DNA from 3 places in the Bradyrhizobium sp. IC3195 genome. Region 1 is predicted to be linked to each of the others. Evidence: predicted binding sites of a transcription regulator. Region 1 holds the regulator's gene; each other region holds the start of a gene.
What was found. Region 1 encodes LexA, which represses DNA repair genes until DNA is damaged. Its sites were predicted from a motif close to TGTTCNNNNTGTGTTCNG; they were not measured.
Positions count from the first base shown of each region.

Region 2: the regulator LexA is predicted to act here: its motif matches at 1,028-1,045, upstream of recA (recombinase RecA).
Region 3: the regulator LexA is predicted to act here: its motif matches at 1,136-1,153, upstream of I6F09_RS28620 (ribonuclease T2).

Region 1 is NZ_JADYVG010000009.1:55,185-57,450, reverse strand. Features, by position in the region: gene I6F09_RS18995 (hypothetical protein) at 32-466, opposite strand; gene lexA (transcriptional repressor LexA) at 852-1,553, opposite strand; gene glp (gephyrin-like molybdotransferase Glp) at 1,730-2,266, opposite strand, start outside.
Region 2 is NZ_JADYVG010000002.1:666,038-668,303, forward strand. Features, by position in the region: gene recA (recombinase RecA) at 1-936, opposite strand, end outside; gene I6F09_RS06955 (hypothetical protein) at 1,254-1,454, shown strand; gene I6F09_RS06960 (hypothetical protein) at 1,610-1,780, shown strand.
Region 3 is NZ_JADYVG010000019.1:139,625-141,890, forward strand. Features, by position in the region: gene rlmJ (23S rRNA (adenine(2030)-N(6))-methyltransferase RlmJ) at 1-273, opposite strand, end outside; gene I6F09_RS28620 (ribonuclease T2) at 397-1,089, opposite strand; gene I6F09_RS28625 (hypothetical protein) at 1,208-1,669, opposite strand; gene I6F09_RS28630 (hypothetical protein) at 1,854-2,159, shown strand; gene I6F09_RS28635 (DUF3617 family protein) at 2,206-2,266, shown strand, end outside.

The DNA.
Region 1 (2,266 bases):
ATCCCGGGCTCGGCCTGTCGGCCGAAGGGCGTCAGCCGATCGGCAGGCGCGTGATCGTGGGCCGCGTGTCGGCGACGATCTGCGGCTTGTGCTCGCGCTCGGGGGCTGGCTGCGTCACCGGCAATTGCAGCACGGTCGCGCGCTGACCTTCGACGAGCTGCGTCACCAGCACGTATTTGCCGTCGGGGAATTCGATCGCGTCATGATGGCGATCGGGAATGTGCGGGTCGATCTTGCCGAACTTGCCGACGCGAGAGTTCACGGTGCGCGTCCAGATCCAGCGGTTGTCGTAGCGGACATTGTCGGCGAAAGCGAGCTCCGTCCCCGGCAGCAGACAGACCGCGACGGAGGGATCGGCTTCGGAAGCGAAACCGCGCGTCGAGGTGCCGCGGAAGGTTGTCGTGACGATCGTCTCGCCGACTTCGGCGGGGCGCGTCGCGACGGCATGCAGGCTGTAGTCACACATCGGGTGCTCCTCATGCTGGGATAGCGACCCGCGTCTCTTTCGAGGCGCAGGCCTCTATCAGAGTGGAAGCATACAACGCTCTGCTCGGTTATGGGCAAATCTGCGGCTCGCGTCCGCAGCGCGCGATCACATTATCTTTCCCGGATTCGATAGGAACAAACCTCGCGTCCTTGCATTCGGCCGGAGCTATCAGCACTGCCGGCACAACTCTACCGGCGAAGCAGAAATGGCTGCGCGCCTGCGCGGGGGAATGTCGCGCGGGAAGATGGACCGGACAGCCGGCGCAGAACCAGAGAAACCGTCCAGCCGGAGCGGACAAGTATCCGCTCCGATCCTGGATCGCCGATGCCGATCGAAACGCGCGCGGCGCTTGATGTTTCCCGTATCAGTACTTCCGGTAAAGCCCGATCAGCTTGCCCTGGATCTTCACGCGGTTCGGCGGAAGAATGCGGACCTCGTAGGCGGCATTGGCGGGCTCGAGCGCGATCGAGGCGCCGCGGCGGCGGAAGCGCTTGAGCGTGGCCTCCTCGTCGTCGATCAATGCCACCACGATGTCGCCGGTATTTGCGGTCTCGTTGCGCTGGATCAGCGCCATGTCGCCGTCGAGGATGCCGGCCTCGACCATCGAATCGCCGCGCACTTCGAGCGCGTAGTGCTCGCCCGAGCCGAGCATGTCCGGCGGCACGCTGATGGTATGGCTGCGGGTCTGCAGCGCCTCGATCGGCGTGCCGGCGGCGATGCGGCCCATCACGGGCACCGCGACGGGGCGCTCGCCCTCGTCCGCGGGCGGGCTGGAGCTCGCGCGCACCTTGCCGAGATTGCCCTCGATCACGCTCGGGGTGAAGCCACGGCGATTGCCGGCGGCGGCCTGGAGCTCGGGCAGCTTGATCACCTCGATGGCACGGGCACGGTTGGGCAGGCGGCGAATGAAGCCGCGCTCCTCGAGCGCAGTGATCAGGCGATGGATGCCTGACTTCGAGCGCAGGTCGAGCGCATCCTTCATCTCGTCGAAGGACGGCGGCACGCCGCTTTCCTTCAGACGTTCGCTGATGAACCGCAGAAGCTCGTATTGTTTGCGCGTCAACATCTCGACCAAAGTCCCCCGGTTGATGTCGTTCGATTCCGACACGATGAAGCCGGCACTAAGCCGCTACATCCTCGAAACAAATCATGAACGGACACTATATGTTCGATATGTGTTCCGCAACTGCTTAATTTATGGTGAACGCGGCCAAGCTCGCGGAATGCGTGTGGCTGGGCGGCTCAGACGGGCAGCCGGAGCACCTCGCAAGGCGTGCCGGCCTCGGCCTTCGGCGCGAACGGTGCGCGCACCAGAAGTACCTGTGCCGCAGCGAGATTCGCAAGAAGGGAGGAGTCCTGATGGCTGACCGGAAGGGCGACGCGCGTGCCGTCGTCGCGCTCCTCCAGCCGCGCGCGCAGATAGTCCTCGCGCTGGTCGTTGGCGGCGAGATCGCGGCCCAGCACGGCGCGCTCGCGCCGATGATGAATCGCTGAACGGCCCGACAGGGCGCGAATCAAGGGGACCATGAACAGGAAGGCGCACACGTAGGACGACACGGGATTGCCGGGCAGGCCAATCACGCGCATCGCGCCTATCCGACCGTGCATCATCGGCTTGCCCGGCCGGATCGCGATCTTCCAGAACGCCATCGCGATGCCTTCGCCCTTGAGCGCCTGCTGGACCAGGTCGTGGTCGCCGACCGAGGCACCGCCGGTCGTGATCAGGATGTCGGCGCCGCTCTCGCGCGCGCGGCGGATGCCGGCGGACGTCGCCTCCAG
Region 2 (2,266 bases), on a different contig from region 1:
GCCCTGGCCGAGGCGCTGGCTGTCATAGGAGAACCAGGCGCCGGACTTCTCGACGATGCCGGCCTTGACGCCGAGATCGAGGATCTCGCCCATCTTGGAGACGCCCTCGCCGTACATGATGTCGAACTCGACCTGCTTGAACGGCGGGGCCAGCTTGTTCTTGACCACCTTGACGCGCGTGGTGTTGCCGACCACCTCGTCGCGCTCCTTGATCGCGCCGATGCGGCGGATGTCGAGGCGGACGGAGGCGTAGAATTTCAGCGCATTGCCGCCGGTGGTGGTTTCCGGCGAGCCGTACATCACACCGATCTTCATGCGGATCTGGTTGATGAAGATCACCATCGTGTTGGATTTGTTGATGGAGGCCGTGAGCTTGCGCAGCGCCTGGCTCATCAACCGTGCTTGAAGTCCCGGCAGCGCATCGCCCATCTCGCCCTCGAGCTCGGCCTTCGGCACCAGCGCCGCCACCGAATCGACCACGAGAACATCGACCGCGCCCGAGCGCACCAGGGTGTCGCAGATCTCCAGCGCCTGCTCGCCGGTGTCGGGCTGCGAGATCAGGAGCTCGTCGATGTTGACGCCGAGCTTGCGGGCATAGACCGGATCGAGCGCGTGCTCGGCATCGATGAAGGCGCAGATGCCACCCTTCTTCTGCGCTTCCGCCACCGTATGCAGCGCCAGCGTGGTCTTGCCGGACGATTCCGGCCCGTAGATCTCGACGATGCGCCCCTTGGGCAGGCCGCCGATGCCGAGCGCGATATCGAGCCCGAGCGAGCCGGAGGACACCGCCTCGATGTCCATGGAGCGGTCGTTCTTGCCGAGCTTCATCACCGAGCCCTTGCCGAACTGCCGCTCGATCTGGGAGAGCGCGGCGGCCAGAGCTTTACTCTTGTCCATGGAGGATCCTTCGACGATACGCAGGGCAGTTGCGGACATTGGGTCGTGCTCCTTATGGCGAGGATTCGCGTGAGGGACAAACGGTTGCGAGGCAGCTCGGCGATAAAAGCAATGTACCCCATTTGTTCTAGGTTCGCAATATGTTCTTTTGCCCGATTTTGACTAGACCAGGAGACAACGGAGCTGGTCGAACCGGCCATGCTGGATCGTCACGCCGTCCGCACTGCGTGCACAACTGAACAGACGCGGATCCATTTCTGGATCCTAATGCATCATCACCGCGCGGACCCTGGCCACTATCGGTGATGAGAACGCTGACCTCGCGCTCCCGCCTCCTCGCAAGGAAAGAGCGCGCCATGTTGAAGCGACGACGTTTCAAGCAGCAACTGACCCTTCAGGACCGGCTGTCGGCATGGGTGAAGCAGGTCCGCGAGCAGGCGTCCAAGCTACCTCCCGGGCCGGAGCGGGACGCGCTGCTCAAGAAGGCGCGCCAGGCCGACGTTGCCAATCATCTGAACGATTGGGTCAAATCGCCAGGGCTGCAGCCGCCGAAATAGCCGGGCCTGCGCCGGGTTCCTCGAAGCGAACATGACCGGGATCAACGACGCGCGACCGGGGCGCCGTCATGTTTCCGTAATCCTACGGCACCGAACCTTTCGCGGTCTCGGGCCTTCTGTGGGGATGGGACCGCAACTTTTGGGGATCTCTGGTCATGACGAACAACGACACGCACCACGACACGCTGAGGCGAAAGCCGCTGCTGGACGCCGCCCACGAGGAGATGGTGAAGTTCGAGCGCAAGGAAAACGAGTTCCGCAAGAAGGACCGCGAAGAGCGCGCCGCCGAGCTCCGTCTGCCGCTGAACGAGATCAAGGTTCATTAGGCACTGCCAGGACCGCCGTCCGGAGCGGGCCAGGCCCGCCCGCGATGCGGCACTCCGCTCTGTTCCTTGCCCGGAACCTCCGATCGGCATCGCCGGTCGGGGCGCCGCGACCGCGGATGCACCAGGTAGCTAAATACTACCAGCAACCCCTTGGCGAAGCGATGAAATCGCCAGGACCCGTACTGTGCATGGGGTTGTTTTGCCACTTTTGAGAGGCAAGGCGCGCCGGCGCCTTCGATAGGACGGCCCAGCACGTCAGTTCCGTCTGCAGCAGCGCCTGCTAGAGCACCGCCAGCAAAACCAGACCTATCACCAGCACGACGAAGCCAGCCGCCGTCGCGGCGGCGAATGACCGCTCTACGTTATCCATATGATGCCACCCCGTTTCCGGCGCGCCACGTTTCCCCCATGGCTGCGCCGAACGGATAAATCTTGCCGACGGGTGTGTCCGCAGTGGTGCGGACGGATGTCGAAATTGGGACCGGT
Region 3 (2,266 bases), on a different contig from region 1:
ATTGAAGGCGCGGACGATGTCGAGATAAGGCTTCGTCAGCGCTGCGCTCTCGTTCGACAGGCGCGCCTGCAGCAGCCGCGCGATGCCGGTCAGCCATTCGCCGCCGCGGCGCGCCTCGTCGCTGTCGAGATCGTAGAGGCCGGCGCCGGCATGGGTGTCGATGACGCGGAACGCTGCCGGCTTGTCCTGCAGATAAGTAAGGATGCGCGCCAGCACGATGTGCTTGATGACATCGGCGAAGCTGCCGGCGTGGAAGGCGTGGCGGTAGTTCATGGCGGAGAGGACTACGTTGTCTGGCGCGATCCTAACCCCTGTCATTGCGAGCGCAGCGAAGCAATCCAGAAATGCGTCCGCGGAGGCACTCTGGATTGCTTCGCTGCGCTCGCAATGACTGAGCTACCCGCCCCTGATCGGCGGCATCGTCACCTGGTCGCGGCGGCAGGCGCGGCGCTCGATCTCGTCGCAGGCGCGGAATTGCAGGTCCTTGCTGAGGCAGATGCGGACCTCGGACAGCCGTGTCCGGTTGCAGGTGACCGAGACGGCGGCATTGCTGAGACCCGGATTGGCCTTGACGAAGGCCTCCTCGACCTCCGCCGGCGCAACGGTCTTGGCCTGCGCCAGATCGAGATATTCGGCCGGAATCTTGATCGCAGCGCGCGCCTTGCGGATCATCTCGAAATAGCCGCGGCCCTCCAGCCCGGAGCAGGTGCCGTGCTTGTCCCATTCGTTGAAGATCAGGCCCGGCGCCGGCATCAAATCGAGCATCGAGGAGACGATGTTGCGGTTCAGCCGCGGCGCCGGGCGCTGGCAATACTCCGGAAAACCGTTCTCGTATTGCGGCCACAGCCCATGCACCACGAAGGCGTAGGGCCGTCCGCCGCATTGCATCTGGGACCGGCCGCCCCGTTCGGCGGCTTCCTCGCAGAACGAGGGCGACCACGACAGCGCCAGCACATAGAAATCGAACTCGCCCGGGGCGTTCTGCCGCTTGTCCTGTGCCTTCGCACCGCCCGCGAGGGTGGCCAACCCCGCAGCGAGGGTCAGTGAGATCATCAGGCGGGACAACGAATGCAATCTGGAGTGAAACATGACAACGCCCCTCAACTAGACTGTGCAATACAGCCTAGCAGGCAATAGGAACATTTCAAGAACAAAATTGGGGCAGCAGCCATCGACTGGCTGATCAGCCCGAATCCGCCGCTGTTGATCAGGGCTTGGCGGCGCGGCAGGCCGGATTGTAGGCCCAGTTGCGGTCGACGCCGACGACGCACCATTCGACACCGTTGCCGTAGGAGGCAAAGCCGCCATCCTCGATGATCGAGAAATGCACCTTGCGCGCCTTGCCGTCATTGAGCATGGCCTCGCCGGTGCAATAGCGCCGCGGAATGTTGTCGGACTGCCAGGGCCGGAACGCGGTCTCGCGAACGGCGGAGAAACCGGTGATCTGCAACGAAGAATTCCAGAACGTGTATTCCTTTTCGGCGAACTCGTGCACGATCCTCGGCAGAGCCCAGTCGCAAGGGGCGACGGCACCGTCATAGCGCGGCCCGCTCAGCCAGAAATTCAGCTCCAGCGGATTGGCGGCCCTGGCCTCGCCGAGCGACAGCGCTCCCAACATGAGGCCGAGCACGGCGGCAAAGCGGAGCGATTTCAGGGAGGGGGCGCGCATGGTCAATCCGGACAGCTAAGGTCTTGCGAAGGCTGGACGGTGCCGCGAAGGTTGGGGCGGGTCAAGTGCAGCGCGGCAACACTTCGCCAGGACTTGACCAGGATGTCGCGGCCAACAGGGGTTCGGTTCTTTTCACGTCCGTCCCGGCACCGTAGACTGGCGCCAGCCAATTGGAGTGACGGGAATGCGAATCATTGCGGCCGCGGGCCTTCTTGCCAGCCTGATTGTCTCGGGCATGGCGAGCCAGTCGGCGCGCGCCGACATCTTTTCTCTGGTGCCGCCGTTCAAGGGCAACGACACCGGCGGCATCATCGCCTATTCGATGGCGACCCAGGTCGATGCGCGTCAGGTCGCCGTCGATCACTGCGCCCGCTACGGCAAGGTCGCGAAATTCCTGGGCGTGCAGGCCTATGAGGGCGGCTACATCTCGTTCTCCTGCCGCTGGGTGCCCTATGGCGCCGCCGACCGGCCGATCCGCACACTGTACTGAGGCGCTGTCGTAGGCGCCGCACCTCTCTCAGCCGGGAGCTTCCCTCATGACGCGCAAACTCGCTTTGCTCGGCTCGATGCTTTGCCTCGCGTTGTCGGCAGGCAGCG